Regions from separate parts of the Lentzea sp. NPDC020367 genome, predicted to be linked through region 3. Evidence: riboswitches for the same ligand, from Rfam matches in the RefSeq annotation. Region 3 holds a riboswitch; each other region holds the start of a gene.
The links. Region 3 has a riboswitch for cobalamin ahead of ACH413_RS03450 (hypothetical protein). Riboswitches for the same ligand answer to the same signal wherever they lie in the genome.
Positions count from the first base shown of each region.

Region 1: it holds a riboswitch for cobalamin, as region 3 does, so the genes downstream of both, metE (5-methyltetrahydropteroyltriglutamate--homocysteine S-methyltransferase) here and ACH413_RS03450 (hypothetical protein) in region 3, are expected to answer to the same signal.
Region 2: it holds a riboswitch for cobalamin, as region 3 does, so the genes downstream of both, ACH413_RS42965 (iron ABC transporter permease) here and ACH413_RS03450 (hypothetical protein) in region 3, are expected to answer to the same signal.
Region 4: it holds a riboswitch for cobalamin, as region 3 does, so the genes downstream of both, cobN (cobaltochelatase subunit CobN) here and ACH413_RS03450 (hypothetical protein) in region 3, are expected to answer to the same signal.

Region 1 is NZ_JBIRVV010000001.1:190,630-195,616, forward strand. It holds gene metE (5-methyltetrahydropteroyltriglutamate--homocysteine S-methyltransferase) at 1-2,083, opposite strand, end outside; cobalamin riboswitch at 2,191-2,396, opposite strand; gene ACH413_RS00930 (TetR/AcrR family transcriptional regulator) at 2,395-2,955, opposite strand; gene ACH413_RS00935 (enoyl-CoA hydratase/isomerase family protein) at 3,030-3,770, shown strand; gene ACH413_RS00940 (AMP-binding protein) at 3,763-4,987, shown strand, end outside.
Region 2 is NZ_JBIRVV010000020.1:33,450-38,436, forward strand. It holds gene ACH413_RS42950 (S8 family serine peptidase) at 1-630, shown strand, start outside; gene ACH413_RS42955 (3-isopropylmalate dehydrogenase) at 907-1,944, shown strand; gene ACH413_RS42960 (YciI family protein) at 2,016-2,435, opposite strand; cobalamin riboswitch at 2,530-2,662, shown strand; gene ACH413_RS42965 (iron ABC transporter permease) at 2,695-3,717, shown strand; gene ACH413_RS42970 (ABC transporter ATP-binding protein) at 3,717-4,457, shown strand; gene ACH413_RS42975 (ABC transporter substrate-binding protein) at 4,454-4,987, shown strand, end outside.
Region 3 is NZ_JBIRVV010000001.1:775,274-780,260, reverse strand. It holds gene ACH413_RS03455 (ABC transporter substrate-binding protein) at 1-659, opposite strand, end outside; gene ACH413_RS03450 (hypothetical protein) at 659-3,115, opposite strand; cobalamin riboswitch at 3,199-3,340, opposite strand; cobalamin riboswitch at 3,411-3,537, shown strand; gene ACH413_RS03445 (prenyltransferase/squalene oxidase repeat-containing protein) at 3,570-4,571, shown strand; gene ACH413_RS03440 (ribonucleotide-diphosphate reductase subunit beta) at 4,626-4,987, opposite strand, start outside.
Region 4 is NZ_JBIRVV010000006.1:261,927-266,913, forward strand. It holds gene ACH413_RS26425 (precorrin-2 C(20)-methyltransferase) at 1-421, opposite strand, end outside; gene ACH413_RS26430 (precorrin-8X methylmutase) at 418-1,038, opposite strand; gene ACH413_RS26435 (hypothetical protein) at 1,035-2,015, opposite strand; cobalamin riboswitch at 2,024-2,159, shown strand; gene cobN (cobaltochelatase subunit CobN) at 2,194-4,987, shown strand, end outside.

The DNA of each region.
Region 1 (4,987 bases), 580 kb from region 3:
TGATCAGCGAAACGATGTCGTCCTCGCTCGGCACCAGCGGTGAGTGGATGTCGTAGACGCCGGGACCGATGCCGCGCGGGAACTCCAGGCCCTCCAGGATCTCCATCTTGGACCGCGCGGCCTCGATCGTCGTGACGTCGGCGTCGAGGTCGGAGATCGCGCCGAGCACCTCGCCGAACTCCGAGTAGCACAGGTGGGTGTGGATCTGGGTGCCCGGCGTCGCGCCCGCGGTGGCGAGCCGGAACGCGCCGACCGACCACTCCAGGTACGCCGGTTGGTCCTTCCGGCGCAACGGAAGCAGTTCGCGCAACGCCGGTTCGTCGACCTGCACCACCCGGATCCCGGCGGCCTCCAGGTCGCGGATCTCGTCGCGCAACGCCAGCGCCACCTGAGCCGCGGTGTCGGCCAGCGGCTGGTCGTCGCGGACGAACGACCACGCGAGGATCGTCACCGGACCGGTCAGCATTCCCTTGACCGGCTTGGACGTCAGCGACTGCGCGTAGGTGCTCCACGGCACCGTCATCGGCTTCGGCCGGGACACGTCACCGTGGATGATCGGCGGCCGCACGCACCGCGACCCGTACGACTGCACCCACGCGAACTGCGTGCTGGCGAAGCCTTCCAGGTGCTCGGCGAAGTACTGGACCATGTCGTTGCGCTCGGGTTCGCCGTGCACCAGCACGTCCAGGCCGATGTCCTCCTGCAGATCGATCACGCGACCGATCTCGTCCCGCATCCGCTGCTCGTACTCGTCCTCGGTGATCTCACCGCTGCGCACGGCCGCGCGCGCCTTGCGGATGTCGCCGGTCTGCGGGAACGACCCGATCGTCGTGGTCGCGAGCGGCGGCAACCCGAGCCGGGCCTGCTGGGCGGCGGCTCGGTCCTCGTACGGCGCCCGGAGACTGTGCTCCGGCCGCAACGACTCGATGCGCGCCCGGACGTGGTCGTCGCGGCGCGGGCTGGGCACCTGGCGCTTCGCCTCGTCGGCCCAGGCGCCGTCGGCCCCGCCGCGCAAAGCCCTGCCCAGCACCACGATCTCGCGGACCTTCTGCCGCGCGAACGCGAGCCGCGCCTGCACGTCCGGCTCCAGGTCCTCGGCGTCCAGGTCGTACGGCACGTGCAGCAGCGTGGAGGACGACGACACGACGACCTCGTTCGCGAAGCCCAGCAACGTCGCGGCCTTCGCCAGCGCGGCGTGCAGGTCGGTGCGCCACACGTTGCGTCCGTCGACCAGGCCGGCCACCAGGATCTTGTCGCGCAACGCGGGGATCGCGACCGACGTGTCCGGTGCGCTGACCAGGTCGATGCCGATCGCCTCGACCTGCGACTCGGCCAGGATCGGCAGCGCCTCGCCGAGGTCGCCGTAGTAGCCGGTGACCAGGAGCTTCGGCCGGCCGGGCAGTCCGCTGAGCGTTCGGTACGCGCGGCGCAACGCGTTCAGGTCGGCCGGGGTGCGGTCGGCGGCGAACGCCGGTTCGTCGATCTGCACCCACTCGACGCCCTCGACGCGCAGGCGGCCGAGCAGTTCGACGTACGCCTCCAGCAGGCGGTCGAGCAGCGCCAGCGGTTCGAAGCCGGGCACCGTGCTCTTGGCCAGCAACAGGTACGTCACCGGGCCGAGCAGCACCGGCCGGGTCGTGACGCCGAGTTCGAGCGCCTCGCGGTACTCGGCGATCGGCTTGTCGCAGGCGAGCCGGAACTCGGTGTCCGGGCCCAGTTCCGGCACCAGGTAGTGGTAGTTCGTGTCGAACCACTTCGTCAGTTCCAGGGCCGCGGCGCCGTCGCGGCCTCGTGCCGCCGCGAAGTAGGTGTCCAGTTCGGACAGTCCGAGGTCGCGGAACCGCTGCGGGATCGCGTCGAACAGCAACGACGTGTCGAGCACCTGGTCGTAGAACGAGAAGGTGTTCGACGGAACGGAGTCCAGTTCGGACAGTTCGGCCCAGGTCTGCGCCCTGAGCTGCCTCGCCGTCTCCCGGAGGGCGGCCTCGTCGATCTTCCCGGCCCAGTACTGCTCGACCGCGCGCTTCAGTTCGCGCTTCGGTCCGATTCGGGGATAACCAAAGACAGTGCTGCCGATGGTCACAAGCTCTCTCCTCGCGAGCGTGCGGAAGCACCGGAGACACGCGAGCAGGACGGCACGCAGCCGCGCCCGTCAGCCCGCCCGAGAGGCTCCGGAGCACCGCGCACCGGGTCGGCGCGCGGACCGGCGGCAGGTCTTCGGACTCGTGGGCGTGTTGCTCGCTCCTACCGGCCGTCGCTTCCCAGATCTGGCAGACCCAGTGCTTCTGACGGCTTTCGTTCCCACTCACCGCTGCGGGGCAGTCCCGGACTCGCACCGGGTTCCCTTTTGCTCCACCCGGAACGAGCCCGGGTGAACCGCTGGCAGCACCGACCCTAGCGGGCCGCGCCGAGCATGCCCAGCGCCATAGCCGCGTACTGAATGGTGAGATCACTCAACTTGACCGGCCCCGCAGGGGAGTACCACCGGGAGACGCCGCTGCACATCTCCAGCAACGCGAGCCGCGCGACGCTCGGATCGGCGACCGTCAGCTTGCGCGCCTTCACGCCGTCGTCGATCGCGTCCTGCCAGAAGCGCTCGTAGCGGTCGCGCAACGCCACGATCTCTTCGCGGCGCTCGCCGGTCAGCGCGCGCATCTCGCCGTCCACCACCGCCGTCTCGCGCGGCTTCTCGGCGTGCGCCCGCACGTGCATCTTGACCAACGAGACGAGACGGTCCGTCTCGTCACCGGTGATCTGCTCGGCCTTGCCGATCAGCTCGGTCAGGCTCGTGCGCATGATCTCGACCAGCAGGTCTTCCTTGGTGCCCATGTAGTGGTAGAGCGTCGCCGACGACAGCCCGGCGGCCTGCGCGAGGTCGCGGATGCCGGTGCCGTGGAAGCCGCGCTCGGCGAACAACCGCACGGCCGCCTCGCGGACCCGTTCCTCCGTCGTCATGCTGCCTCCCTTGACCGGCCCGACTCGCTCACTCTAGCGTCAGGCCCGATCGATCGATCGATCGAAGGGGAGAGATGACCGTCGACTACTCCTGTGCCGAGGGCATCGCGCAGGTGCACCTGAACCGTCCGGAACGGCTCAACGCCGTGGTCCCGGCGCTGGTCGAGGACCTGCTGGCCGCGTTCGCACGGGCGCGCGAGGACCAGGCGCGGGTGATCGTGCTGGCGGGCCGCGGCAAGTCGTTCTGCGCCGGCCACGACCTGAAGGAGCCGGTGCCGGTCGAGACCGAGGAGCAGACGCGGGCCCGGTTGGAGCGCATCCAGGACGTGACTCGCGCGATCCGCGACTTCCCCGGCATCGTGATCGCGGCGGTCCACGGCTACGCGCTGGGCGCGGGCGCCGAGTTCGCGCTGGGCTGCGACCTGGTCGTGGCGCAGACCAGCGCGCAGTTCGGATTTCCCGAGGTCGGCGTCGGGCTCAGCGTGACCGGCGGGATCTCCAGCCTGCTGCCTCGGATCGTCGGTTTGGCGCGTGCCAAGGAGATGCTCCTGCTCGGCGAACGGATCCACCCTCCGCGCGCGTACGAGCTGGGGCTGATCAACTCCTACGCGCTGAACCACGAGAAGCACGCGATGAAGCTCGCGCGCCGCATCGCCGCCCAGCCGCCGGTCGCCGCCGGGCTCGCGAAACGGGCGCTCGACCTGGGCCTGGACTCGACGCTGGAGCAGGCGATGGCGACTGAGGTCGACCACGCGATCGTCACGAGCCTGTCCGGCGAGGGGGACGAGCCGCGGGAGGAGTTCGGCCGTGGCTGACCTCATCGGCGCGCTGCGGACGGCCGTGACGCGGTGGCCGGACAAGACCGCGTGGACGTTCGATCCCGGCGGCTCGTTCACCTTCGCCGAGATCGACGCGCTGTCGGACGGGTACGCGCAGGCGTTGCGGGACAAGGGGATCCGCGCGGGCGACCGGGTCGCGATCATGCTGCGCAACGTGCCGGAGTTCCCGCTGGTGTGGTTCGCGCTGATCAAGCTCGGTGCCACGGCCGTGCCGCTCAACGTCAAGTACCGCTCGGTCGACGCCTCGCACGTGCTGACCACCTCGGAAGCGGTTGCCGTGGTCAGCACCGAGGAGTTCCGGCCGCTGCTCGCTGATCACTTGGTGCACTACGTCGAAGAGCTGGAGCCTGTCGAAGGGTTCGTGCAGGGCGAGGTGTCCGCGCCGGTCAGCCTGCAGTTCACCTCGGGCACCACGGGGAAGCCGAAAGCGTGCGTGCTGTCGCACACCTACTGGCTGACGCTCGGTGGCAGTCTGGTCGAGCACTTCCCGCAGCTGAACTCCGACGACGTGATGCTGACAGCGCAACCGTTCCACTACATCGATCCACAGTGGAACGTCGTCGCGGCACTGCTGGCGGGCGCGCATCTCGTGGTGCTGGACGGCTTTCACCCGTCGTCGTTCTGGGAGAAGGTCCGCGAGCACGGCGTCACCTACTTCTACTGCCTCGGCGCGATGCCGGCGCTGTTGCTGCGCATGCCCGCCGATCCGTTGGACCGCGAGCACTCGGTACGAGTCGTGCAGGCCTCGGCGATCCCGCCCGCCCTGCACGCCGAACTGGAAGAGCGCTGGGGCGTCGGCTGGTACGAGGCGTTCGGCATGACCGAGACAGGCGCGGATCTCCGCATCACCGCCGAGGACCACGACAGGTTCGTCGGCACGGGCTGCCTCGGCCTGCCCGCACCGCATCGCGAGGCCAAGATCGTCGACGGCGAACTGTGGCTGCGCGGCCCCGGCATGATGGACGGCTACCTGGGCCTGCCCTCGCCGTTCGCGGACGGCTGGTTCCGCACCGGCGACCTGGCACGGATCGAGGACGGCCGCGTTTACCACCTCGGTCGCAGCAAGGACATGATCCGGCGCAGCGGCGAGAACGTGGCCGCGCACGAGGTCGAGGAAGTGCTGATGTCGCATCCGTCGGTGCGGCTGGCGGCCGTGATCGGCGTTCCGGACGACATTCGCGGTGAGGAGGTGA
Region 2 (4,987 bases), on a different contig from region 3:
GGCAAGCCCGAGGAGGCGCTGCTCGCGTTCGGTGTCGCGACCTGGGGCAACTGGTACAACCTGGGCAAGAACACCATCCCGTTCGTCGACATCGACACCAACGGTGACGGCACGGCGGACTTCGAGGTGTTCGCGACCCGCCTGACCGACACCGACCTGCTGGTCGCGTCCACGGTGGACCTGAAGACGGGCGAGACCGTCGACATCCAGGGCGTCAACGGCCTGTTCGGCGACGTCGACGCGAACGTCCAGGACACCAACGTCGTCGTCCTGCCGGTGCTGCTCAGCGCACTGGGCATCGACGCGACGAAGGACACGGCGCGCCTCTCGTACGTCGTGGGCGTCGGTGGCTACTACGCCGCGCCGGGCAACGCGAACAAGCTCGTCGACGTCATCGACCGCAACCTGTCCTACGACCCGCTCAAGCCGGGTCTGTGGGCGCAGGGCGGCGGCGACGCGGCGCTCTCGTACCTCGCGAAGCCGGGTACCGCGCTCGTGGTGAACAAGAACGAGGCCTCGCTGAAGGCCGACAAGTCCGAGGGTCTGCTGGTCCTGAACCACCACAACGCCAACGGTGACCGCGCGTCGGTCGTCCTGGTGAAGTCGAGTGGCCGGGGCAGCGCCTACTAGATCGGATGTTTCACGAGAGGCCCGGTTCTTCGTTTGGAACCGGGCCTCTCGGCATGTCACGGCCAGGAACTGCCTCCCGTCACCCCTTGACGCGACCCCGTTCCTGCGGTCGAGTGACACTCGAAAGTGGGATATGGGCCGTGTGGGTGTCCCGCAGTACGGGAGATAACACCCCGATGGGGTGTCCGGCATGCGGCGGGCGGCCTGGATGCCGGTAGCCTTTCGCGAAGGAAAGTAGTCCCACCAATTGGGGACTGACACCTGGGAGGTGTGTGGATGCGGCTCGCAGTGATCCCAGGAGACGGGATCGGGCCCGAGGTCATCGCTGAGGCCCTGAAGGTCCTCGGAGAGGTCGTTCCGGCGGCCGAGATCACTCGCTACGACCTCGGCGCGGCGCGCTGGCACGCCACGGGAGAGTTGTTGCCCGAGTCGGTGCTGGGAGAGCTTCGCCAGCACGACGCGATCCTGCTCGGCGCGGTGGGCGACCCGTCGGTGCCGAGCGGAATTCTGGAGCGGGGCCTGCTTCTGAGGCTGCGCTTCGAACTCGACCACCACGTGAACCTCCGCCCGGCTCGTCTCTACCCCGGTGTCCGCAGCCCGCTCGCGGACCCGCCGGAGATCGACATGGTGGTGGTCCGCGAGGGCACGGAAGGCCCGTACGCGGGCAACGGCGGCCTGCTCCGCAAGGACACGCCGCACGAGATCGCCACCGAGGTCTCGCTGAACACCTCGTTCGGCGTCGAGCGCGTGGTCCGGGACGCCTTCGCGCGTGCGTCGAACCGTCAGCGCCGGCACCTGACCTTGGTGCACAAGACGAACGTCCTCACGCACGCCGGCTCGTTGTGGTCGCGCGTCGTGGAGGAGGTCTCGCTGCAGCACCCGGACGTCACCGTGGCCTACCAGCACGTGGACGCGGCGACCATTCACATGGTCACCGACCCGGGCCGTTACGACGTGATCGTCACCGACAACCTGTTCGGCGACATCCTGACCGACCTCGCCGCCGCCGTCACGGGTGGCATCGGCCTGGCCGCGTCGGGAAACATGGACGTGACCCGTCGCAACCCGTCGATGTTCGAGCCGGTGCACGGTTCGGCGCCGGACATCGCGGGCCAGGGCATCGCGGACCCGACGGCCGCCGTGCTGTCGGTCGCGCTGCTGCTCGACCACCTCGGCGAGCACGAGTCGGCCCGCCGGATCGAGGCCTCCGTGGCCTTTGATCTCGCTACCAGGGACCACCAGTCGCCTGGGGCCACCTACGCCATCGGCGATCGTCTCGCGGCACTCGTGTCGTCGAACGTCCGCACTGGCTGAGGTTCATCCGCTCGACGTTTTGAAGCCCGGCCGGATTTCTCCGGCCGGGCTTCGGCGTTTCCGCGCGTCGATCAGAGCTGGCCGTTGGCCTCACGCCACGCGCGCTCCTTCTTGATCCACTCGTTGTCCTGCGGGAACTCGTCGATCGTCGGCACGCGCCGGATCTCGGTCTTGAACCCCGGGCCTGCCAGCGGCATGCGCTTGGCCCACTCGATCGCTTCTTCCTTCGACGAGACGTTGAGCAGGTAGAAGCCGTTGAACAGCTCCTTGGTCTCGCCGTACGGGCCGTCCGTGACGACCGGCGGCTCGGCGGAGTAGTCCACGACGACGCCCTCGGACGGCTCGGAGAGACCCTCGGCGGCCAGCAGCACACCGGCGCGGATCAGCTCCTCGTTGAACGCGCCGACCGTCTCCAGCATCTTGTCGAAGTCGACCTCGCCCATGTTGGCGAAGCCCTCGTCGGTGGCGCGCATGATCAGGATGTACTTCACGGTGGATCTCCTCGCTCGGTGTCTTTCTCGGTGACGTCCACAGGTCGAACGGGCCGTGGGCCGGATCGACATCACACCCGAAAATTTTCGAACTTTCTGTTTCCGCAGGTAGGGTCGCCTCAGTCGTGCGTGGGGGAAGACCGGTCGAAGTCCGGCGCTGACCCGCAACGGTAGGTCTCCTGATCAGGAGACGAGCCCGAACACCCGCTCACGGTGACCGAGAAGTTCCGACTCCGCCGTGGACTGCGGGAAGGACCCAGTGCTCTCCAAGATCAGCGTGCTCGTCGGCGTGCTCGCCGTCAGTCTCGTCGCGGGCGTCGCGCTCGGCCCCGTCTCCGTTCCGTTCGGCCTCACGCTCGAACTGCTGTGGGCGGCGCTGACCGGCGGCACGATCCCCGCCGACCTCGCCGGGCAGTACCACATCGTCTGGGACATCCGGCTTCCCCGCGTTCTGCTCGCGGCCGTCGTCGGCGCCGGCCTGAGCACGGTCGGCGTCGCGATTCAGGCGATGGTGCGCAACGCGTTGGCCGACCCTTACGTGCTCGGCATCTCGTCGGGCGCGAGCGTGGGCGCGACGGCGGTGGCGACGCTCGGCATCCTGTCCGGTCTCGGCGTCTACGCGTTGTCGGTGGGAGCGTTCCTGACCGGTCTTGGCGCTACCGCCCTGGTCTACATCACCGCACGCACGAGCCGAGGGCTCACACCGTTGCGGCTCGTGTTGACCGGGACGGCGCTCGCGTACGGGTTCTCCGCCGTGGCGATGCTGCTGGTGTTCCAGGCACCGCGCGGTGAGGCGGCGCGGGCCGCGATGTTCTGGTTGCTCGGCAGCCTCGGCGGGGCGAACTGGCAGTCGCTGCCCGTCGCCGCCGTGGTGACCGCGGCCGGCATCGTCTACCTGGCGACCAAGGCGCGGCAGCTCAACGCGCTGGCGATGGGCGACGAGACCGCGACCACGCTCGGCGTGGCGGTCAACCGGTTCCGCACGCACCTGTTCGTCGTCACCGCGGCCATGACCGGTGTGCTGGTGGCGGTCAGCGGTGCCGTCGGGTTCGTCGGACTGATGCTGCCGCACCTGACGCGCATGGTCGTGGGCGCCGACCACCGCAAGGTCCTGGCGCTCGCACCGCTGGCCGGAGCGTCGTTCCTGGTCTGGGTGGACGTGGCCGCGCGGATGCTCGCGGCGCCGGAGGAACTCCCGCTCGGCGTCATCACGGCCGCACTCGGCGTGCCTTGCTTCATCTTCCTGATGCGTCGCAAGTCCTACGTCTTCGGAGGCCGCTGATGCGCGTCGAGCTGCACGACGTCGCTGTCCGGAACATCATCTCCGACGTTTCTTTGCACGCCTCTCGCGAGGTCGTCGGCATCGTGGGCCCGAACGGCAGCGGCAAGTCCACGACGCTGCGCTGCGTGTACCGGGCGTTGAAGCCGGACGCCGGAACTGTGCTGCTCGACGGCTTGAACGTCCACAAACGACACGATGTCGCCCGCCACCTCGCGGCGTTGACGCAGGAGTCGCAGGTCGAGTTCGACTTCACGGTCACCGAGGTCGTGGAGATGGGCCGGCTGCCGCACGACCGCGATCCTTCGCGTGATGTCCGGGTGGTGGCCGAGGCATTGGCCACTGTGGACGTTTCGCATCTCGCTTCGCGCAGCTTCCTCAGTTTGTCCGGTGGTGAGCGCCAGCGCGTGCTCATCGCCCGTGCGATCGCCCAGGAGCCGCGGGTGCTCGTGCTGGACGAGCCCACGAACCATCTCGACATTCGCCATCAGCTCGACGTTCTCCGGCTCACGCGTGGGCTGGGGATCACGGTGCTGACGGTTCTGCACGATCTGAACCTCGCCGCATCTTTTTGTGACCGCCTTTACGTGTTGGACGAAGGGCGGATCGTTGCGTCCGGCACACCGGTCGAGGTGTTGGTCCCCGAGCTGATCGCCAAGGTTTTCCACGTCACCGCGCACGTCGTGCGGCATCCGACCACGGGAGTTCCCCAGCTCCTGTTCGACCAGGAGGTCACCCCTTGAGAACCGTTGTCCTTGCCGCTGTGCTGTTGGTTTCCGGCTGCGGTGCCACGGTCGCCCAGGACACCTCCGCGTCCGACCCGGTGACCGTCACCAACTGCGGTCAGCAGGTCACGTTCGACAAGATTCCGTCCAAAGTGGTCACCAACGACACCGGGATCACCGAGTTGATGTTCGCTCTGGGGTTGAAGGATCGGATGGCCGGCTACGTGGTCTCCGGTGTCGACACCGTCGACGTGCGGACCTCGCCCTGGAAGGCCGAGTTCGGCAGTGTGAAGCACCTGTCGGACAAGATCTCCAAGGAGGTCGTGCAGGGGGTCAACGCGGATCTGGTGTTCGCCGGGTGGAACTACGGGTTCAGTGAGAGCACCGGGTTCACGCCGGACTCGTTGAAGGCTTTGGGGATCGGGACGTACCAGCTGACCGAGGCCTGCCGGAACGGGGTGGGGAAGCAGCGCGGGATCATGCCTGCGTTGGATGCGCTTTACACGGATCTTCGCAACCTGGGGAAGATTTTTCGGGTCGAGGCCAAG
Region 3 (4,987 bases):
GTGGCGTTGGCCGACGTCCAGGTGAGGGACGTGGTCTGGCCGAGGGTGATCTTGCGGTCCAGGTCGTTGATCGACAGGGCCACGGTGGGGTTGCTCGCGTTCACCGCCGGGTTCGTCGGCGTCACGCCGGGAACCGGGTTGGTACTGGCCGACTTGTTGAGCGAGAACGACCATCCCTCGAAGCCACCAGGGATCACGTTGCGGTTCAACGCGCCGTAGCTGCTGTAGGTCCAGGTCGAGCCGGAACCGTCGGCGTGCCAGTAGCCCCAGTACGCGGAGCCGGGCGGGGTGTTGAAGCAGCCCTCCTTGTAGGTCGGGTTGCCGGTGACCGGGATGTTCTCGGTCGACGTCGGACGGCCGCCCACCCGGCACACGAACCCGAGACCCCACTTGACCGTGCCCGCGACCGCGATTCCCGCGTCCTGCAACGCTTTGATGCCGGTGCGGTCGGTGCCGGGAGTGGCGTTGGGCGAGCACCGCGTGATCGTCGGCGCGGCCACCCCGCCGTTGCCGTCCAGTTCCTGGAAGTCGACCACGATCGTCGTGCCGCTCAACGCGTCCGCGCCGGTGCAGATGCCGTCGTAGCCCGCGGCACTGGCAGGAGCGGGCGCGACGACCAGTCCGGTGAGGACCACCGCGGCGGCGAGAACTCTCTTCATCACTGAACCCCCTGGGAGAGACGACGGCGAAGCAGCAGAACGAGACCGGCGAGCACCATGGCGCCGCCGAGTGCGAAGTAGGACCACAGCGGCGGGTGCCACGGAGCGTTCTGGGCGACCAGCGCGGGGACCGGCTTGGCGTCCGCCAGCGGCAGGCGCACCACCGGTGACAGCGGAGAACCGTCCGCGCTGATCCAGGATCGGCCGGCGATGCCTTGTGCGGCAACGAGACTCGTGCCGAAGTCGGTCGTGCCGTCACCGCCGGACACCCGCGGCAGGCCCCCGTCGGCGAGCACCATTCCGCCGATGGTCTTCGCGGTACCGCTCACGTCCAGGCCCGCTGCCTGACGAGCACCCGCGACCGAGGCGCTCAACGCGATGGAGGGCGCGCCACCGTCGTCGTCGACCATGCCCTTGCCGTTCGGCTTGGTGCCGAGCAACGAGATCGCCTTCACGAACGCGGCCGCGCGCTCCTTCGACCACTCGGCCGGGGCCTGGGCGACGGGCGCGTCCTCGGTGAACGGCCTGCTGTTCAGCGCGGTGACCGCGGCGGCGGTGGAGGCGAGATCGCCGTCCTCGCAGTCGGCGTCGTCCATGCGTTCCGGGAACGTGCCGTCCTCGCACTGACGGGCGGCCAGCGCCTCGATCGCCTGGCCGGGGTCGGCGACGGTGGCGAGCACCGCCCAGGTGTGGCGGCGGACGGAGTCCTCGGAGTCCGCGAACGAACCGGTGTCGGTGAACAGGCCGTCCGCGCCCCGCAGTGCCGCCAAGTCGGCGCGCAACCGGTTCGCGAGGTCGTCGGACTTCTGGAACTGGGCCAGGACCACGAGCTTCGCGAGCGGTTCGGCGTAGGCGGCGTCGCCGGTCTCCTGCCCGGCGCCGTGCGCGTAGGCGTTGATCGCGTCCGGTGTCAGCAGAAACTCCGAGGCCTTCTTCGCGGCTTCCTGCTGCTCGCCCAGCGCGTGCAGGGCCAGCACCAGGTCCGCGGTCGCGTCGTAGTCGACGTAGGTCCTGTCGTTCTCGGTGACCTCGACGTGGTCGCCGCGCACGAGCTTGTCGGCCAGGTAGGCGCCGAGCTTCGCGGCGGACGTCGTCGCGGCCGGTTGGACGGTCTTCGGCGCCGGGGCGGGCTGGCGGACCACGGCCTTCGGCTTGGTCGTCGGCGCGGGCGCCTGAACGGTCGTGGTCTTGGTGTGCACGGGTGGTGGCGTGGTCGTGGTGCCCTGTGCCGCCGTGGTCGTCGTCGGGGTGCTGCTCGCCGTCGTGGTGGTCGGGGTCGGCTCGGGCACGTCGCCCTTGGCCAGCGCGTACAACCCGATCTGCGACAACCCGAGCGAGGCCTGCGCACTCGCCCTGATCCACGTGTCGATGCCGGAGATGCCGCCGGTGCGCGCCGCCTGGTACGAGGCCGGGTTGTACGCGATCGCACCGATCTGCCCGGCCAGCGCGGTACCCGCGTCGGACGCGCCGGCCTGCGCGGACTTCAGGAACTCGACGCCCCTGGCGACCTCAGGACCCGCGCCGCCCGCGTCCGCGAGCGCCTGCACGATCAGGCCGGTGCTGTTGGTGTTCGGCGCCTCGGTCCCGACACCACCACCCCAGCCACCACCGGCGGATTGGTTGTTCTTCAACCACGTCACGGTCCTCGCGATCGGCTCGTCGAGCCCGGTCGCCCCAGCGCGCTTCGCCGCGAGCATGGCCGACAGCGCGAGGCCCGTCGCGTCACCGTCCGGCGACGACGAGCCGTCCGCCTTCCCCTCGTCACACGAGGACACCTTGAGGCCCTCAGGTCCCTGGACGTACCCGAAGAAGATCCGGAAGTAGCCCTCGGAACACTGCTGCGTCACCATCTTGTCGATGGCGGGCTGGTCGTTCTCCCCCGCCACGGCCAGTCCGATCACGGCGAGGGACTGGCCGAACATGTTGGCGTTGTTGTTCACCATGTCCGCCCACTCGGGGTTCTTCGAGTAGTCGCTGACCCGGCCGGCGTCGACTCCCGAGCGCCGGATCGCCGCCTTCGTCTCGGCGACCATGTCGTGGCCGTCGAAGGCACGCGGATCACGGCCGGAGATCTGGGCGGCGAGCAGGGTCTTGGCCACCGCGCCGCCGACGATGATCTGGTCGAAGCCCTGGCCTGGAGCGAGGCCGTCCCAGGTGAAGTAGTCGGTGGCGTGTCCCTGGTCGTCCAGGAACTTCATGATCGGCTCGGCGAGCGCGCCGTCGCCCGAGGCGTGCATCGCGAAGACCAGGTCGAGCATCAGACCGTGGTCGGGCAGGTCGCCGCCGAGCGGGTTCTCCAGGGTGCCGTCGGGTCGCAGCTGGTGGGAGAGCCACACGGAGCTGGAGTGGGCGGCGTCGCGATCTCCCGCGGCGGCCGCGGTTCCGGCGATCGTCGTGGCGATCAGGCCCGCGCCGACGGCGAACGCCAGTGCGGCCAGGCTCCTGCGCCGGGTCATTTCTCTCCCCCTCCTCGTGCTGCTCGAGGAGAGGAGACGGCGCGGGGCGCCGGCAGCCACCCCTGCGTTTCGCGACAGCGGTCGGTCCGTTCACCCCGCCCGGATGGTGACCCGACTCGCCACTGGAAACAGTGGCCCACGGTTGCGCGACAGTGCCGGATTCCGACCGGCTTCCCCGTCACGGGCGAGGTATGAAGTTGTCGAGCCGAGCGAGGTTAACACCTGGAAACCGCTGTTCGGCACCGCCTTCGGGGTCGGAGGCGAGCGTCACATCCGTACCCGGTACGAGGCCTTGCGCGGCATGAGAACCTGTTGGGCGTTCAGCGCGACGCGGGGGAAGTCCGGTGAGAATCCGGCGCTGTCCCGCAACGGTGTGCCCTCCGCGGCAAGCCCGGTCACCCGCATCGCGCGGTGTTCACCAACTCCTGTCGTGGAAGTGCGGGAAAGGGTTCTCATGAGACGTCTGGTGCTCGCTGCTGTCCTGATGCTGGGCATTGGCACCGCTGTCACCCCCGCGGTGGCGGCCACGCACAACAAGTCCGACGCCGCTGCGGGCTGGCTCGCCCGGCAACTGGTCGACGGCGAACGGTTCGAGGCCGACTTCGGCGGTCAGAAGTTCCCGGACCAGGGCCTGACGATCGACGCGATCTTCGCGTTCGCCGCCGCCCGTTCCTCGGACACCAACGCCGAGAAGGCCATCACGTGGCTGGCGAAGCCGGAGATCACCACCGGGTACGTCGGTTCCGGCACCGAGGCCTACGCGGGCGCGCACGCCAAGCTGTTGCTGGCGGCGAAGGTGCGGCACAAGAACGGCAACGCGTTCGGCGGTGTCGACCTGGAAGCCGGTCTGCGTGGCCTGCTCGCGCCGTCGGGCAGGTTCTCCGACCGCTCGGACTTCGGTGACTTCTCCAACGCCTTCACCCAGTCCCTGGCGCTGCTGGCCCTCGAGCGCACGCCAGGTGGCACGCCCGCGTCGGCCAAGGCCTTCCTCGCCGGAACCCAGTGCCCCGACGGGGGTTTCCCGCTGAACTTCGGCCAGACCCCGTGCGCCAGCGACGTGGACTCGACCGCCTTGGTCGTGCAGGCGTTGCGCGCCACCGGTGACAACGTCAACGCCGCCGAAGGCACCACGTGGCTCGCGTCGAAGCAGAACGCCGACGGCGGTTTCTCCGTCGGCACCAACGCTTCCAACGCGAACAGCACCGGCCTGGCCGCGCAGGCGCTGGCCGGTCACCGCCCGGCCGCCGCGACGCAGGCACGGCAGTTCCTGCGTTCGCTCGCGGTCGGCTGCTCGGGTGCCGCAGCGGACCGAGGCGCGATCGCCTACGACGCAACGGGATTCGACCAGGCGACCGCTCCGCGTGCCACGGCCCAGGCGGTGCTCGGCCTGACCGGCGTCAAGCTCGCGAACCTCGACGGCGGCGGCAACCCCGCCGCGCCGACGCTCGCCTGCTGACGAAGCGGTGCCCCTGACCGGAGTTCCCGGCCAGGGGCACCGCACCGGCACGACTCAGAAGTCCTCGTCGAACGCCACCGTGCCGGTCACGCCGACCTGGTAGGCCGAGACCCGGCGCTCGAAGAAGTTCGACAGCTCCTGCACGTCCTGCAGCTCCATGAACGCGAACGGGTTCTTGGAACCGTAGATCGGCTCGATTCCGAGCACCTGCAGCCGCCGGTCCGCGACATGCTCCAAATAGGACCGCATGTCCGCCACCGACATGCCGGCGACGCCTCCACCGAGCAGGTCCTCCGCGAACTGCACCTCGGCGTCGACGGCCTCGCGCAGCATCTGCTTGACCTCCTCGTACAAGGAGTCGTCGAACAGGTCCGGCTCCTCGCGGCGCACGGTGTCCACGACGTCGAACGCGAACG
Region 4 (4,987 bases), on a different contig from region 3:
CGCTGACGGACGTGACGCCGGGGACCACTTCCCACTCGTACCGGTCGGCCAGGCGTTTGTGCATGTGCATGTAGGAGCCGTAGAAGAACGGGTCCCCGGCGGCCAGCACGACGACGTCGCGGCCGGCGTCGAGGTGCGCGGCCAGCTTGGCGGCGGCCTCCTCGTAGAAGGCGTCGATCTCGCCCTGGTAGTCGTCCGTGTCCTCGGTGGTGACCGGGTAGACGAGCTGTTCCACGATCTGCGGGTTCGGATCGTCCTGGCTGCGGAAGTACTGGGCCGCAATGGTCTTCGCGACCGACTTGCCGTGCCGGGCGCTGTGGAACGCCACCACGTCGGCTTCGTTGATGAGTCGCGCGGCCTTGACCGTCACGAGTTCCGGGTCGCCGGGACCCAGGCCGACGCCGTAGAGCTTGCCCGTCATTCTTCCTCGCTCGCGATCGCGTTGATGGCCGCCGCCGTCATGGCACTGCCGCCGCGCCGGCCGCGCACCACGAGGTGCTCCAGATCCGTTGCGGCCAAAGCTTCCTTGGACTCCGCCGCCCCGATGAACCCGACCGGGATGCCCAGTACCGCGGCGGGTCGCGGAGCTCCGGCGGCGATCAGGTCGAGGAGGTGGAACAACGCCGTGGGGGCGTTGCCGATCGCGATCACCGCGCCGTCGAACCGGTCCGCGAGCAGTTCGAGCGCGGCGGCGCTGCGCGTGTTGCCGATCTCCTGGGCTCGCGTGGGGGTGCGCGGATCTCCCAGGTAGCAAAGGACTTCGTTGTCCTTGGGCAGGCGGCGGCGGGTCACGCCGGACGCGACCATGTTGGCATCGCACAGGATCGGCGCGCCCGCCCGCAGTGCCGCACGGGCGTCGCGGACGACGTTCGGCGAGAAGGCGACGTCGGTCGGCAGATCGGTCATGCCGCACGCGTGGATCATGCGGACGACGACTTTCGCGACGTCGCCGGGGAACCTGGTGAGGTCCGACTCCGCGCGAATGGTGGCGAAGGACTGGCGGTAGATCTCCGCCCCGTCCTTGATGTACTGCGTCAACGGATCTCCTCGTAGCCGTCGCCGGTCGCGACGAACTCGGTCACATCGCCTGCGGGACGACCGCAGCGGCGGGCACAGCCTGACCAGTGAACGGGGCGGTCGTGCGGGGTTCCGAGCCAGGCTCGCGCGTCAGCTCGCACGTCGGAGAGCGACTTCGCGCAGCCCGGGCGGCCGGTGCAGGCGCTGACGCCGTGCCACGGGGAGGCCGGGTCGGTGATCAGGCCGGTGGTGTCGGTGCCTTCGGGGACGACCAGGCTGCGCCACGGGGTCAGGCGGAGGGCGACGCCGGGGAGCTGGTGAGCGTCGAGCCGGCCGAGCGGCACGCCTGGCGTCAAAGGTGAAGGTGCGACAGGCGTCACAGCCGGGGTGATGCGCGGGGCGTCGGTGGCACCGAAGTGAGCGGTGATCTTTCGCACACCGTCGTCCACTTCGGACAGGCGCCAGGCCTGGCCGCGGAGCTGCTGGAAGAGGCGGGCGGCGGTCACCACCGCGTCGACGGGGTCGGTGACGCGGACGCCGGTGTCGCGACCGGCGAGCAGAAGCACGTCGTTGACCAGGCCGAAGTCCCCTCCCAACCCGCTCACCGAGGCCCCGACCGTCACCAGGAACCTGCCCGGCAGATCCGCCAGCGCCGGGTCCGCGCACAGGGCCGTGTCGATCGCGTCGACCAGTGCCTGGTTGTCCTCCAGCGGTGCCGCGATGATGTTGCGGATCCGCTCGTGCGACGCGGAGGGCAGGAGCCCGGCCGCGGTCAGTCGCGTGCCCAGTTCCACGCCGTCCGCCAGGCCCCTGATCTGGAGGTTCGCCCGGGAGGTCAGCTCGATCGAGCCGGAACCCAGTTCGAGCGCGGCGAGGCGCACGACGTCCCACTGAGCAGCGGAAAGAGTGCCGCCGGGTACCCGGATGCGCGCCAGCCCGCCGTCGGCCGCGGCGTGCAGCTCGACGGCGCCGGGGCAGGCGTCCGGGTGACTACGCATAGGTCGGACTGTAACCCGCCGGTTAGGGTGAGCCCGAACGACGAAGCGCAGGAGGAAGCCGGTGTGAATCCGGCGCGGTCCCGCCACTGTGACCAGCGAACACCGCTGGGAGTCAGGAACTCCGCTTCGCCAGTCACCCGCATTTTGGGGCGAGGACCCCACGAGGGATGGAGCCTGCGTGATCCTGCTGCTGTCGACCTCCGACACCGACCTGCTGTCGGCGCGTGCGAGCGGTGCCGAGTACCGGCTCGGCAACCCCGCGCGACTCACGACCGACGACCTGCCCGTGCTCGTCGACGGCGTGGACCTGGTCCTCGTGCGCATCCTCGGCGGCCGCCGGATGTGGGAGGAAGGCCTCGACTGGCTGCTGGCCGGCGGGCTGCCCGTGGTGGTGCTCGGCGGTGAGATGCAGCCCGACGCGGCGCTGATGGAGCTGTCGACGGTGCCCGGTGGCGTGTGCGCCGAGGCGCACCTCTACCTCGCGCACGGCGGTCCGGCGAACCTCACCGAGCTGCACAAGTTCCTGTCGGACACCGTGCTGCTGACCGGCCACGGCTTCGAGGCCCCCGCCGCCACCCCCACGTGGGGTGTGCTGGAGCGCGAGGGAACGCCAGAAGGTCCGACGGTCGCGGTGCTCTACTACCGGGCGCACCACGTGGCCGGGAACACGGCGTTCGTGCACGCCCTGTGCGACGCGATCGAGGCCAAGGGCGGCAAGCCCCTGCCGGTCTTCTGCTCCTCGCTGCGCACCGCCGAACCCGAGCTGCTCGACACCCTCAGGCAGGCCGACGCGCTCGTCGTAACGGTGCTCGCGGCGGGTGGCACGAACCCCGCGAAGGCCTCGGCGGGTGGCGACGACGACGCGTGGGACGTCGGCGCGCTGGCCGCGCTCGACGTGCCGATCCTGCAGGGGTTGTGCCTCACGTCGAGCCGCGACTCGTGGGACGAGAACGACGACGGACTGTCTCCTTTGGACACCGCGACCCAGGTCGCGATCCCCGAGTTCGACGGCCGGATCATCACGGTTCCGTTCTCCTTCAAGGAGATCGACGAGGACGGGCTGACCGTCTACGTGGCCGACCCGGAACGGGCGCTGCGCGTCGCGGGCATCGCGGTCCGGCACGGCAGGCTGCGGCACATCCCGGTGGCCGAGCGCAGGATCGCGGTGATGCTGTCGGCGTACCCGACCAAGCACTCCCGCATCGGCAACGCGGTCGGCCTGGACACGCCGGCGTCGACCGTGCGGCTGCTGAAGGCCATGCAGGAGCACGGTTACGACATCGGTGACGCGCTGCCGGGCGTGCAGGAGCTGGACGGCGACGCGTTGATCCACGCGTTGATCGCGGCCGGTGGCCAGGACGCGGACTGGCTGACGCAGGAGCAGTTCGAGAGCAACCCCGTGCGCATCGCCGCGGCGGACTACCGGGAGTTCTACGAGACGCTGCCCGAAGACTTCCGCGAGTCGATGCAGGAGCACTGGGGCGAGGCACCGGGCACGCTCTTCGTCGACCACTCCAAGTCCAAGGACGGCGAGATCGTGCTGGCCGCGTTGCGGTCCAACAACGTCGTCGTGATCGTGCAGCCGCCGCGCGGGTTCGGCGAGAACCCCATCGCGATCTACCACGACCCGGACCTGCCGCCGTCGCACCACTACCTCGCGGCGTACCGGTGGATCGAGTCGAACTTCGGCGCGGACGCGGTCGTGCACGTCGGCAAGCACGGCAACCTGGAGTGGTTGCCGGGCAAGACCGTCGGCATGTCGGCGTCCTGCGGCACGGACGCGGCGCTCGGCGACCTGCCGCTGGTCTACCCGTTCCTCGTCAACGACCCCGGTGAGGGCACGCAGGCCAAGCGGCGCGCGCACGCCACGCTGGTCGACCACCTCGTCCCGCCGATGGCCCGCGCCGACAGCTACGGCGACATCGCGCGCCTGGAGCAGTTGCTCGACGAGTACGGCAACATCTCCGCGATGGACCCGGCGAAGGTGCCGGCGATCCGCGCGCAGATCTGGACGCTGATCCAGGCCGCCAAGCTCGACCACGACCTCGGCCTGGAGGACCGGCCGCACGACGCGGAGTTCGACGAGTTCATCCTGCACGTCGACGGCTGGCTGTGCGAGGTCAAGGACGTCCAGATCCGCGACGGTCTGCACGTCCTCGGCGAGGCGCCGACCGGCAGCGTCCGCGTCAACCTCGTGCTCGCCATGTTGCAGGCGCGGCAGATGTGGGGAGGTCAGGTCGCCGCGCTGCCCGGACTGCGCGAGGCGCTCGGGCTCACGACGACCGGCCGTGAAGACGTCGACGCGATCGAGGAGATCGCGCGCGGACTCGTCCAGGCCATGGAGGACGCGGGCTGGGACCGGGAAGTGGCCAAGACCCTGCACGAGTCCGAGGACGTGCAGAAGATCCTGGAGTTCGCGGCGGTCGAGGTCGTGCCTCGTCTGGCGCGCACCACGGACGAGATGACGAACGTCCTGCACGCGCTGGACGGCGGCTACATTCCGGCCGGCCCGTCGGGTTCTCCGTTGCGCGGCCTGGTGAACGTGCTGCCGACCGGCCGCAACTTCTACTCGGTCGACCCGAAGGCCATCCCGTCGCGACTCGCGTGGGAGACCGGCCAGGCGATGGCTGACTCGCTGCTCGCCCGCTACCGCGAGGAGAACGACGGCGAGTGGCCGCCCTCGGTCGGTCTGTCGGTCTGGGGCACGTCCGCGATGCGCACCGCCGGTGACGACATCGCCGAGGTGTTCTCGCTGCTGGGCGTGCGGCCGGTGTGGGACGACCAGTCGCGCCGCGTCACCGGTCTCGAGGTCATCTCGCTGGAGGAACTGGAGAGGCCGCGCGTCGACGTCACGATCCGCATCTCCGGGTTCTTCCGGGACGCCTTCCCGCACGTCGTGTCCATGTTGGACGATGCCGTGCAGTTGGTGGCCGCGCTGGACGAGCCCGCGGAGCAGAACTTCGTGCGGGCGC